2 regions of the Streptomyces sp. NPDC005483 genome follow, and region 1 is predicted to be linked to the other one. Evidence: riboswitches for the same ligand, from Rfam matches in the RefSeq annotation. Region 1 holds a riboswitch; the other holds the start of a gene.

What was found. Region 1 has a riboswitch for thiamine pyrophosphate ahead of ABZT06_RS17390 (thiamine ABC transporter substrate-binding protein). Riboswitches for the same ligand answer to the same signal wherever they lie in the genome.
Region 2: it holds a riboswitch for thiamine pyrophosphate, as region 1 does, so the genes downstream of both, thiO (glycine oxidase ThiO) here and ABZT06_RS17390 (thiamine ABC transporter substrate-binding protein) in region 1, are expected to answer to the same signal.

Annotation. Positions count from the first base shown of each region.
Region 1 is NZ_JBEXEA010000008.1:138,044-143,525, reverse strand. Features, by position in the region: gene ABZT06_RS17400 (hypothetical protein) at 1-56, shown strand, start outside; gene rlmN (23S rRNA (adenine(2503)-C(2))-methyltransferase RlmN) at 94-1,200, shown strand; TPP riboswitch at 1,230-1,337, shown strand; gene ABZT06_RS17390 (thiamine ABC transporter substrate-binding protein) at 1,334-2,407, shown strand; gene ABZT06_RS17385 (iron ABC transporter permease) at 2,383-4,053, shown strand; gene ABZT06_RS17380 (ABC transporter ATP-binding protein) at 4,054-5,079, shown strand; gene ABZT06_RS17375 (maleylpyruvate isomerase family mycothiol-dependent enzyme) at 5,105-5,482, shown strand, end outside.
Region 2 is NZ_JBEXEA010000014.1:257,421-262,902, reverse strand. Features, by position in the region: gene pknB (Stk1 family PASTA domain-containing Ser/Thr kinase) at 1-1,599, opposite strand, end outside; gene ABZT06_RS27065 (thiazole synthase) at 1,803-2,600, opposite strand; gene thiS (sulfur carrier protein ThiS) at 2,604-2,804, opposite strand; gene thiO (glycine oxidase ThiO) at 2,801-3,958, opposite strand; TPP riboswitch at 3,956-4,067, opposite strand; gene ABZT06_RS27050 (hypothetical protein) at 4,120-4,491, shown strand; gene ABZT06_RS27045 (FAD-dependent oxidoreductase) at 4,524-5,482, shown strand, end outside.

The DNA of each region.
Region 1 (5,482 bases):
CGCTCGTCACCGCGATCGGCCTCGCTGTCTCGTACGGCGGTGTCCAGCTCCTTTGATCGGGGGGCCTGGATGATCTGCGACACTGGTATGGCTATGCCTAAGCCCGGAGAACTCACTTTCGTCGCCCCCCGCGGAGCCCAGAAGCCGCCGCGGCACCTCGCCGACCTCACGCCCGCCGAGCGCAAGGAGGTCGTGGCGGGGATCGGGGAGAAGCCGTTTCGTGCCAAGCAGCTCTCGCAGCACTACTTCGCGCGGTACGCGCACGACCCGGCGCAGTGGACGGACATCCCGGCCGGCGCGCGCGGCAAGCTCCAGGAGGCGCTGCTTCCCGAGCTCATGACCGTCGTGCGGCATCTGTCGACCGACCAGGGGACCACGCGCAAGACGCTGTGGCGGCTGTTCGACGGGACGCTCGTGGAGTCGGTGCTGATGCGGTACCCGGACCGGGTGACCATGTGCATCAGCTCGCAGGCGGGCTGTGGGATGAACTGTCCCTTCTGTGCCACCGGGCAGGCCGGGCTGGACCGGAATCTGTCCACCGCCGAGATCGTCCACCAGATCGTGGACGGGATGCGGGCGCTGCGGGACGGGGAGGTGCCGGGCGGGCCCGCGCGGCTGTCCAACATCGTCTTCATGGGGATGGGGGAGCCGCTCGCCAACTACAAGCGGGTCGTCGGCTCCATTCGCGCGCTCACCGATCCCGCCCCTGACGGGCTGGGGCTCTCGCAGCGCGGTATCACCGTGTCGACCGTCGGTCTCGTGCCCGCGATTCAGCGGTTCTCCGACGAGGGCTTCAAGTGCCGGCTAGCGATCTCCCTGCACGCGCCCGACGACGAGCTGCGCGACACCCTCGTCCCCGTGAACACACGGTGGAAGGTGCGCGAGGTGCTCGACGCCGGGTTCGAGTACGTCGAGAAGAGCGGACGTCGGCTGTCGATCGAGTACGCCCTCATCCGGGACATCAACGACCAGGCCTGGCGGGGAGACCGCCTCGGGCGGCTGCTCCGGGGCAAGCCCGTGCATGTGAATCTGATTCCGCTGAACCCGACTCCCGGGTCCAAGTGGACCGCCTCCCGGCCCGAGGACGAGAAGGCGTTCGTCGAGGCGATCGCCGCGCACGGGGTGCCGGTGACCGTCAGGGACACCCGTGGGCAGGAGATCGACGGGGCCTGCGGTCAGCTCGCGGCGACCGAGCGGTAGTCTGACGTACGTACACGTACGTACATCTTCATATCCGACAGGGGAGCGCCACAGCGCTGAGAGTGCGGCAATCGGGCCGCAGACCCTCTGAACCTCGCCCAGGTCATTCTGGGTAGGAAGTTCGGTCATCACCGTGAACAACAAGAAGTACTTTGCTGTCGTCGTCGGCCTGGGCATGCTCGGCCTGTCCGCCTGCGGATCGTCCGACGGCGGCACATCCTCCGACTCCAAGACCGTCACCCTGGTCAGCCACGACTCGTGGGCCGTCTCCAAGAGCGTCCTCGCCGACTTCGAGAAGAAGTCCGGCTACAAGGTGAAGGTCCTGGAGGACGGCGACGCCGGACAGGCCGTCAACAAGGCCATCCTGACCAAGGACAACCCGCAGGGCGACGTCTTCTTCGGCGTCGACAACACCCTGCTCTCCCGCGCGCTCGACAACGGCCTCTTCCAGCCGTACGAGGCGAAGGGCGCCGACGGGATCAAGGCCGAGTACCGGGTCGACCAGGACAAGCACCGGGTCACGCCCATCGACAGCGGCGACATCTGCGTCAACTACGACAAGGCCTGGTTCACCGCGCACAAGCTCCAGCCGCCGACGTCGTACGACGATCTGATCAAGCCCGCCTACAAGAACCTCCTCGTCACCGAGAACGCCTCCACCTCCTCGCCGGGACTCGGGTTCCTGCTCGGCTCGGCCGCGAAGTACGGCGACGACGGCTGGCAGGGCTACTGGAAGAAGCTCAAGGCCAACGGCGTCAAGGTCGTCGACGGCTGGGAGCAGGCCTACAACGACGAGTTCTCAGGTTCCGCAGGGGGGAAGAAGGCGAAGGCCGACCGGCCGCTCGTGGTGTCGTACGCCTCCTCGCCGCCCGCCGAGGTGATCTACGCGGACCCGAAGCCGACGACCGCGCCCACCGGGGTCGCGCAGGGCACCTGCTTCCGGCAGATCGAGTACGCGGGGCTGCTGAGCAACGCGAAGAACACCAAGGGCGGCAAGGCGTTCCTGGACTTCCTGCTCACCAAGGAGTTCCAGCAGGACATGCCGCTCAACATGTTCGTGTACCCGGTCGTGGACGGCGCCCAGGTGCCGGCCGAGTTCACCGAGTACGGTCCGCAGGCCAAGGATCCCGAGACCATGGACCCGGCGAAGATCGCCGACAACCGTGACGACTGGGTCAAGTCGTGGACCTCGCTCGTACTGAAGTAAGGCCCCGCCAGGGCGTCAGGAACGCGGCGGCCCGGCTCGGGCTCATGGCCGTGCCCGTCGCGTTCTTCGCCGTCTTCTTCGCCTATCCCGTCGCCGCGATCGTCACGCGCGGACTCAAGGCGGGCGGGACCTGGCAGTTCGGCAGGATCACCGACGTCCTCGCCCAGCCGGACATCCGGCACGTGCTGTGGTTCACCACCTGGCAGGCGCTCGCCTCCACCGCGCTCACGCTCCTGATCGCGCTCCCCGGCACGTACGCCTTCGCGCGCTTCGACTTCCCCGGCAAGCAGGTCCTGCGGGCCGTGGTCACCGTCCCCTTCGTGCTGCCGACGGTCGTCGTCGGTACGGCCTTCCTGGCACTCGTCGGAAGGGGCGGCCTCACGGACGACCTCTGGGGCGTACGGCTGGACACCACCGTGTGGGCGATCCTGCTCGCGCACGTCTTCTTCAACTACGCGGTCGTCGTACGGACCGTCGGCGGGCTCTGGGCGCAGCTGGACCCGCGTCAGGAGGAGGCCGCGCGGATGCTGGGCGCGTCCCGGCTCACGGCGTGGCGGACGGTCACGCTGCCCGCGCTCGCGCCCGCCGTGGCCGCCGCCGCGCTGATGGTCTTCCTCTTCACCTTCACCTCCTTCGGCGTGGTGCAGATCCTCGGCGGGCCGACGTTCTCGACCCTCGAGGTGGAGATCTACCGGCAGACCTCCGAGATCTTCGACCTGTCCACGGCCGCCGTGCTGACGCTGATCCAGTTCGTCGCGGTGGGCGCGGTCCTCGCCGTGCACGCCTGGACCGTACGGCGCCGGGAGACCGCCCTGCGGCTCGTCGACGCGTCCGTCACCGCCCGGCGGCCGCGCGGCGCGGGGGAGTGGGGGCTGCTGGCCGGCGTCGTGGGCAGCGTCGCCGTACTCCTCGTGCTGCCGCTCGCCGTCCTCGTGCAACGGTCGCTGGACACCTCCGACTTCGGCTACTACCGGGCGCTGACCCGCAGCGACGGCGGGGTCTTCCTCGTCGCGCCGATCGAGGCGGTCGGGAACTCGCTGGAGTACGCCCTCGCCGCGACCGCCCTCGCGGTGCTCGTCGGGGGGCTCGCGGCGGCGGCGTTGACGCGGCGGGACGCCGGGCGGTTCGTACGGGGTTTCGACGCGCTGCTGATGCTGCCGCTCGGGGTGTCCGCGGTGACCGTCGGCTTCGGGTTCCTGATCTCCCTCGACGAGCCGCCGCTGGACCTCAGGCAGTCCTGGATCCTGGTGCCGCTCGCGCAGGCGCTGGTCGGGGTGCCGTTCGTCGTCCGGACCATGCTGCCGGTGCTGCGGGCCGTGGACCACCGGCTGCGGGAGGCCGCCGCCGTGCTCGGGGCCTCGCCGTGGCGGGTGTGGCGGGAGGTCGATCTGCCCATGGTGCGGCGGGCGTTGCTGATCGCGGCAGGCTTCGCCTTCGCCGTGTCACTGGGTGAGTTCGGGGCGACCGTGTTCATCGCACGGCCCGACAACCCGACGCTGCCGGTCGCCGTGGCCCGGCTGCTCGGGCGGGCCGGGGACCTCAACTACGGCCAGGCGATGGCCCTCTCGACGATCCTGATGGTGGTGTGCGCGGTGGCGCTGCTGGTCCTCGAACGGCTGCGGACCGACCGGACCGGGGAGTTCTAGATGCTGCTGAGCCTTCAGGACGCGACCGTACGGTTCAGTGGGCGAGCCGTGCTCGACGGGGTGGACCTCGATGTCGCCGAGCACGAGATCGTGTGCGTGCTCGGCCCCAGCGGGAGCGGCAAGTCGACGCTGCTGCGGGCGGTGGCCGGGCTCCAACCGCTGGGCGACGGGCGGGTGTTGCTCGACGGGTGCGACCAGGACGGAGTGCCCGCGCACAAGCGCGGGGTCGGGCTGATGTTCCAGGACCACCAGTTGTTCCCGCAGCGGGACGTGGGCGCCAACGTGGCCTTCGGGCTGCGCATGCACGGGGCTTCGAGGGCGCAACAGGACGCGCGGGTGCGGGAGTTGCTGGATCTCGTCGGGCTTCCGGGTGCCGACCGGCGGGCCGTCGGCGCGCTGTCCGGCGGTGAGCAGCAGCGGGTCGCGCTGGCCCGGGCGCTCGCCCCCCGGCCCCGGCTGCTGATGCTCGACGAGCCGCTCGGTCAGCTGGACCGGTCACTGCGGGAGCGGCTGGTCGTCGAACTGCGGGAGCTGTTCGGGCGGTTGGGCACCACCGTGCTCGCGGTCACCCACGACCAGGGCGAGGCCTTCGCGCTCGCCGACCGGGTCGTGGTGATGCGGGACGGGCGGATCGCCCAGTCCGGTACGCCGCTCGAGGTGTGGCAGCGGCCGGCCGACGAGTTCGTGGCCCGCTTCCTCGGCTTCGAGAACGTGGTCGAGGGGACGGTGACGGGTGAGGCGGCGGACACGGCGTGGGGCAAGGTGCCGGTGCCTCCGGGCGCCGCCCAGGGAGTCCGGAGCGTGCTGGTGCGGCCCGCGGGAGTACGGCTCGTGACGGCCGAGGAGGGGCTACGCTGCACGGTCGCCGCGCGCACCTTCAAGGGCACGCATGTCGCCGTACACCTGCACCCCTCGGAAGGCGGCGGGCCGCGGTTGGAGGCCGCGTGTGCGCTGCGCGCGGCGCCGGAGGTCGGGGACGCGGTCGGGGTGGAGTTCGACCCGGACGAAATTGTGGTGCTGGGCTGACCAGGGCGGACCTACAGTGCGGGGCATGACCCTGCTCGCGCACGACCGTTACTGCGACGAGATCGCCCACCAGGTGGGCCTGTTGAGGGCTGTGGTGACCTCCGGGGCCGACCTGTCGGCGACCGTGCCGACGTGTCCGGACTGGTCGCTGGAGCGGCTGCTGCGGCACACCGGGGGCGCCCTGCGCTGGGCGGAGCTGATGGTGCGGACCCGGGCCAGGGAGGAAGTCCCGGAGGGTCACGTGCCGTTGGGGGAGGGGCCCGTGGGCGCCGCTGACCTCGACGCGTGGCTCGGTGAGACCGGCGAGACGCTCGTCGCCACGCTCCGCGAGGCAGGCCCGGACGCCGAGGTGTGGTCCTGGGCCGGCATTCCGACCTCGGGTTTCTGGGCCCGCCGGATGACC
Region 2 (5,482 bases), on a different contig from region 1:
CGCCAGATCGGCCTTGGCGTCGGCCAGGTCCTCGCCGGTGACGTCCGGGACGTCGACCGGGGCGCCCTTGCTGACGGTGAACGCGATCGCCGAGCCGGCGCGCAGGGTGGTGCCGCTCTCGGGGTCGGTGCCGATCACCATGCCCTTCGGGACGTCGTCGCTGAACTCCCGGGTGACCATGCCCGGCTCCAGTCCCTCCGTCTTCAGCCGGGCTCTCGCCTTGCTCAGCGCCCACCCGTCCAGGTCGGGCACCTTCACCGTCTGCGGGCCCCTGGAGACGGTGATCGACACGGAGTCGTGGCTGCGGATCCGGGCGCCCACTCCCGGGTCCGTGCTGATGACGGTGCCGCGCTTGACGGTGTCGCTGTAGGCGTAGGTGACCTTCCCGGTCTCCAGCCCGGCCCCGTCCAGCCGGTCCCGGGCCTGCGCCTCGGTCTTCGACAGCAGGGACGGGACTCGCGTGAACTGGCCGGAGTTGATGTACCAGACGCCCGCCCCGAGCCCGAGGGCCAGCAGGACCGCGGCGACGATCAGGAGCGGGCCGCGCCGGGTGCCGCCGGAGGAGCGGCCACGGCGGGACGGCGGGGGCGGGGGGCTCTCCAGGACGCTGGTGTGGTGGTACCCCGACTCGTCCTCGTTGACCGGCAGCAGACGGGGCACGGTCAGCGAGCGGGGGATCACGCTCGTACGGTTCTCCGCGCCCGCGTACTCCGTGGCGAGCGCCTGCGGCGGCACCGCGTCCAGTTGGTCGGCGCTCAGCCTGTCGCGGGCCTCGCGGGTCTGCGCGAGCAGTGCCACGGCGTCGTACGGGCGCAGGTCCGGGGTGCGGGCGGTGGCCGAGGCGACCAGTTCGTCCAGTTCGTACGGCAGCCCCGGGACCACCGCCGAGGGGGGCGGGACGTCCTCGTGGAGGTGCTTGTAGAGGACTATGGCGGGGGAGTCGCCCTCGTGCGGCTGGCTGCCGGTCAGCATCTCGTACAGCACGACGCCACACGCGTACACGTCGACGCGGGCGTCGGCGGCGCCCGGCTGCTCGATCTGCTCGGGCGAGAGATAGGACACGGTGCCGAGGACGGCTCCGGTGGTGCTGGTCACGTTGTTCACGGACCGCACGAGACCGAAGTCGGCGACCTTGACCCGGCCGTCGTCCCCTATCAGGACGTTCTCCGGCTTCATGTCCCGGTGCACGAAACCGGCGCGGTGCGCGGCGCCGAGCGCGGCCAGCACGGGCTCCAGGATGTCCAGGGCGGCGCGCGGCTGCAGGGCCCCGCGCTCGCGCAGCACGTCACGCAGGGTGCAGCCGGCGACGTACTCCATGGCGAGATAGACGTACGACCCGTCGGTGCCCTGGTCGAAGACCTGCACGACATTGGGGTGGGCGAGCCGGGCGACGGACTTGGCCTCCCGGATGAACCGCTCGACGAAGGTCCCGTCCGCCGCGAGCGCGGGGTGCATCACCTTGAGCGCGAGCACGCGGTCCAGACGGGTGTCCAGGGCCCGGTAGACCGTGGCCATCCCGCCGACCGCGATCCGCGCGTCCACGCGATAGCGGCCGTCGAGCACCTGCCCGACCAGCGGGTCCTGAAGCGTCGTATCCACGCAGGCGAGTCTACGAGCCGCCGCTGACAGTCCATCCGGTTCGGCCGGTATCGGGGCGTGACTGCAGCCGAGCTGTGACGAGGATCGCACGTGGGGCCCTGTGAGGCGGGTGCACCGGATGCGTCCTACGGGGCGGACAACTGCGCGACCGGCCGCCACATCGCCGCACGGACGCCCCGGCGAGGCACCTTTCCGGGCGCGGCTCACCGAAAGGCCGGCCGCTCCGGATCCAACGCCGCCAAGCCCTCCGCAGGAGACGACGCCTCGGCGAAATGCCGCCGGGGGATGCGCCCCGCCCGGTGGGCCAGCCGCCCCGCCTCCACCGCGTGCCGCATCGCGTGCGCCATCAGCTCCGGCTCCTGCGCCCGCGTCACCGCCGAGGCGAGCATCACACCCGCGCAGCCCAGCTCCATCGCAAGGGCCGCGTCCGACGCCGTGCCCGCCCCCGCATCCAGGATCACCGGTACGCGCGCGTGCTCGACGATCAGCTGGAAGTTGTGCGGGTTGCGGATGCCGAGGCCCGAGCCGATCGGCGAGCCGAGCGGCATGATCGCCGCGCAGCCGACGTCCTCCAGCTTGCGGGCCAGCACGGGGTCGTCGTTGGTGTACGGCAGCACCGTGAAGCCATCGTCCACCAGGGTCTCGGCCGCGTCCAGCAGCTCTATGGGGTCCGGCAGCAGGGTGCGCTCGTCGGCGATGACCTCCAGCTTGACCAGGTCGGTGCCGAGCGCCTCGCGCGCGAGGCGGGCCGTCAGGACGGCCTCCCCGGCGGTGAAACAGCCTGCCGTGTTCGGAAGGACCAGGATGCCGAGCTTCTCCAGCACGGACAGCACCGAGCCGTGCACCGAGGGGTTCACGCGGCGCATGGCGACCGTCGTCAGCTCCGTGCCGGAGGCGACCAGCGCCCGCTCCAGCACCTCCAGGCTGGGCGCCCCGCCCGTGCCCATGATCAGCCGGGACGAGAAGGACGTACCGCCGATGACAAAGGGATCGTCGGCCATGGGTCAGCCTCCTTGGACGGCGGTGAGGACTTCCACGCGGTCGCCCTCGGAGAGGGACGTCGAGGGCCACTGCGCGCGCGGGACGACGGTCTCGTTGAGCGCGGCGGCCACCCCGGAGGGTGCCGGCGTCAGCGCCCGTACGACGGTGTCGAGAGCCGTGCCGGGAGCGAACCGGCGCGGCTCCCCGTTGACGGAGATGTTCATGCCGGCTGCTCCACGGACTCCAGAAACCGACCGGGGGTGAACGGACGGGCCACGTCCGGCAGTTCACCGGTCGTCAGCGCGTGCGCCAGCGCGTCCCCGGTGACCGGGGTCAGCAGCACGCCGTTGCGGTAGTGCCCGGTGGCCAGCAGGAGGCCGGGCAGGTCCGTCGGGCCGAGCAGCGGGGCGTTGTCCGGGGAGCCCGGGCGCAGCCCCGCGCGGGTCTCCGTCAGCGGCAGCTCGGTGATGCCGGGGACCAGTTCGTGCGCGTCCCGCAGCAGCTCGTACACCCCGCCCGCGGTCACTGTCGTGTCCCAGCCCAGCTCCTCGCTGGTCGCGCCGATCACCAGCTCGCCGCTCTCGCGCGGCACCAGGTAGACCTGGCTGCCGCGCACGACGGCGCGCACGGTACGGCTCAGGAAGGGCGCGAGGCGCGGCGGCACGGTCAGGCGCAGTACCTGCCCCTTCACGGGCCGTACGGGAGGCAGGAGGGCCCGCGGGACGCCTTCCAGGCGCCCGCTGAGGCTTCCGGCGGCGAGTACCACCTGGGCCGCCCCCAGTTCCTCGCCGTCCGTGGTGGCGATCCCGGCGGCCCGGTCCCGTACGACACGAAGGCCTTGGGCCCACGCGCGGTGGAACACCACGCCGGCCCGCTCGCACGCGGCCAGCAACGCGCGCGTGAGCCGGCGCGGATCGATCTGGTGGTCGCCGTCCACCCGCAGCCCGCCCCGCACCCCCGGCGCGAGCATCGGCTCCAGCCGCCGGCACTCCCGGCCGGACAGCCACTCCGACTCCAGCCCCGACTGCCGTTGCAGCGCGTGCAGTTCGCGGAGATGAGCGCGGTCGTCGGCGTCCAGCGCCACGGCGAGCGTGCCGCACCGGCGGTAGCCCAGGTCGAGACCGGTGAGGTCGGTGAGCTCGGCCGCGAAGTCGGGATAGCGCTGGGCGGAGGCGAGGTTCAGGCTCAGCAGGGTCTGCTCGCCGTAGTGCAGTTCGGTGACCGCGGCCAGCATCCCGGCGGCCACCTGGGCGGCCCCGCCGCCCGGTTCCGGATCCACCACGGCGGTGGTGAGACCGCGTTGTGCGGCCCGCCAGGCCGTGACCAGGCCGATGATGCCGCCCCCGACGACGAGGACGTCTGACGTACGTGAGGACATGGGCGTCCAGCCCCTCCCTTCGCCGGCATGACCCGGATCAGGTTCGTACGGTCGGAGGCCGCCAGCCTCCCTCTCAGCCCGGTGCGTCCGGGCTCCCGCGAGTGCTCTACGTTGGCCACCCTAGCCCGTGCCCGCGCGCCTCTGTAAGGGAGCCTTCCACCATGCCCCGCTCGCTCGACGGCCTCGTCCTCGCCCCGGTGGCCGATCAGGCCCCAGGTCAGGTGGGTACGCGGACCCGGTTCACCTACCACGAGAAGGACGGGGAGATCTGGGCCGAGTACGCGGGCGGTGACGTCGTACGCGGACATCTGGTCGGCACGCGCGCGGGGGACCGTCTCGACTTCCGCTACGTCCAGCTCAAGCATGACGGAACGACATCCTCCGGGCACTGCGTCTCGACCGTGGCCGAGCTTGCCGACGGCCGGGTGCGGCTGGAGGAGACGTGGGAGTGGGAGTCGCAGGCGGGCAGCGGGACGAGTGTCGTGGAACAGGTCGACGAGGTTGTGCAGCAGGTCACGGCGCACGACTCCTGACTGACTGATTGTCAGTTGACTATGGTGATCAAATGAGCGAGCAGACGCAGGCGCGGGCGCAGCGGCGGGTGGTCGTGGTCGGCGCGGGCATGGCCGGGGTACAGACGGCGGTCGCCCTGCGCGAACAGGGCTTCGCCGGGACCGTCACGATCATCGGCGCGGAACCCCATCAGCCGTACGACCGTCCGCCGCTCTCCAAAGCCGTACTGCTGGGCAAGGCCGAGGGCTCCGCGTTCGACGTGGACTTCGAGGCCCTCGGCATCGAACTGCTGCTGGGCCGCGAGGTGTCGGGGGTGCGCCCCGAAGCGCACGAACTGGACACCGAGGCAGGGCCCGTCCCGTACGACGTCCTCGTCCTCGCCACCGGCGCGGAACCGATCCGGCTGCCCGGCACGGAGGGCGTGCCCGGGGTGCATCTGCTGCGCACCCTGGACGACGCCGAGCGGCTGCGCCCGGTGCTCGCCCGGCAGCACGACATCGTGGTCGTCGGCGCGGGCTGGATCGGCGCCGAGTTCGCCACCGCCGCGCGCGAGGCGGGCTGCGCGGTGACGGTCGTGGAAGCCGCCGACCGGCCGCTCGCGGGCGCGCTGCCCGCCGAGGTGGCCGCGCCGATGTCCTCCTGGTACGCCGACGCGGGTGCCGTGCTGCGCACACACGCGCGCGTGGAGCGCGTCGAGCCCGGCGCGGTCGTCCTGGACGACGGCTCCCGGGTGCCCGCGGGCGCCGTCGTGGTCGGTATCGGGGCCCGGCCCGCCACGGCCTGGCTCGCCGGTTCCGGCATCGAGCTCGGCGCCCACCGCGAGGTCGTCGCCGACGAGCGCCTGCGCACCTCCGTGCCGGACGTCTACGCGGTCGGCGACTGCGCCTCCTTCCCCTCGGGGAGGTATGGCGAGCGCCTGCTGGTCCACCACTGGGACAACGCCCTCCAGGGCCCCCGCACGGTGGCCGCCGACATCCTGGGTGAGACCCCGACGGTCTACGACCCGGTCCC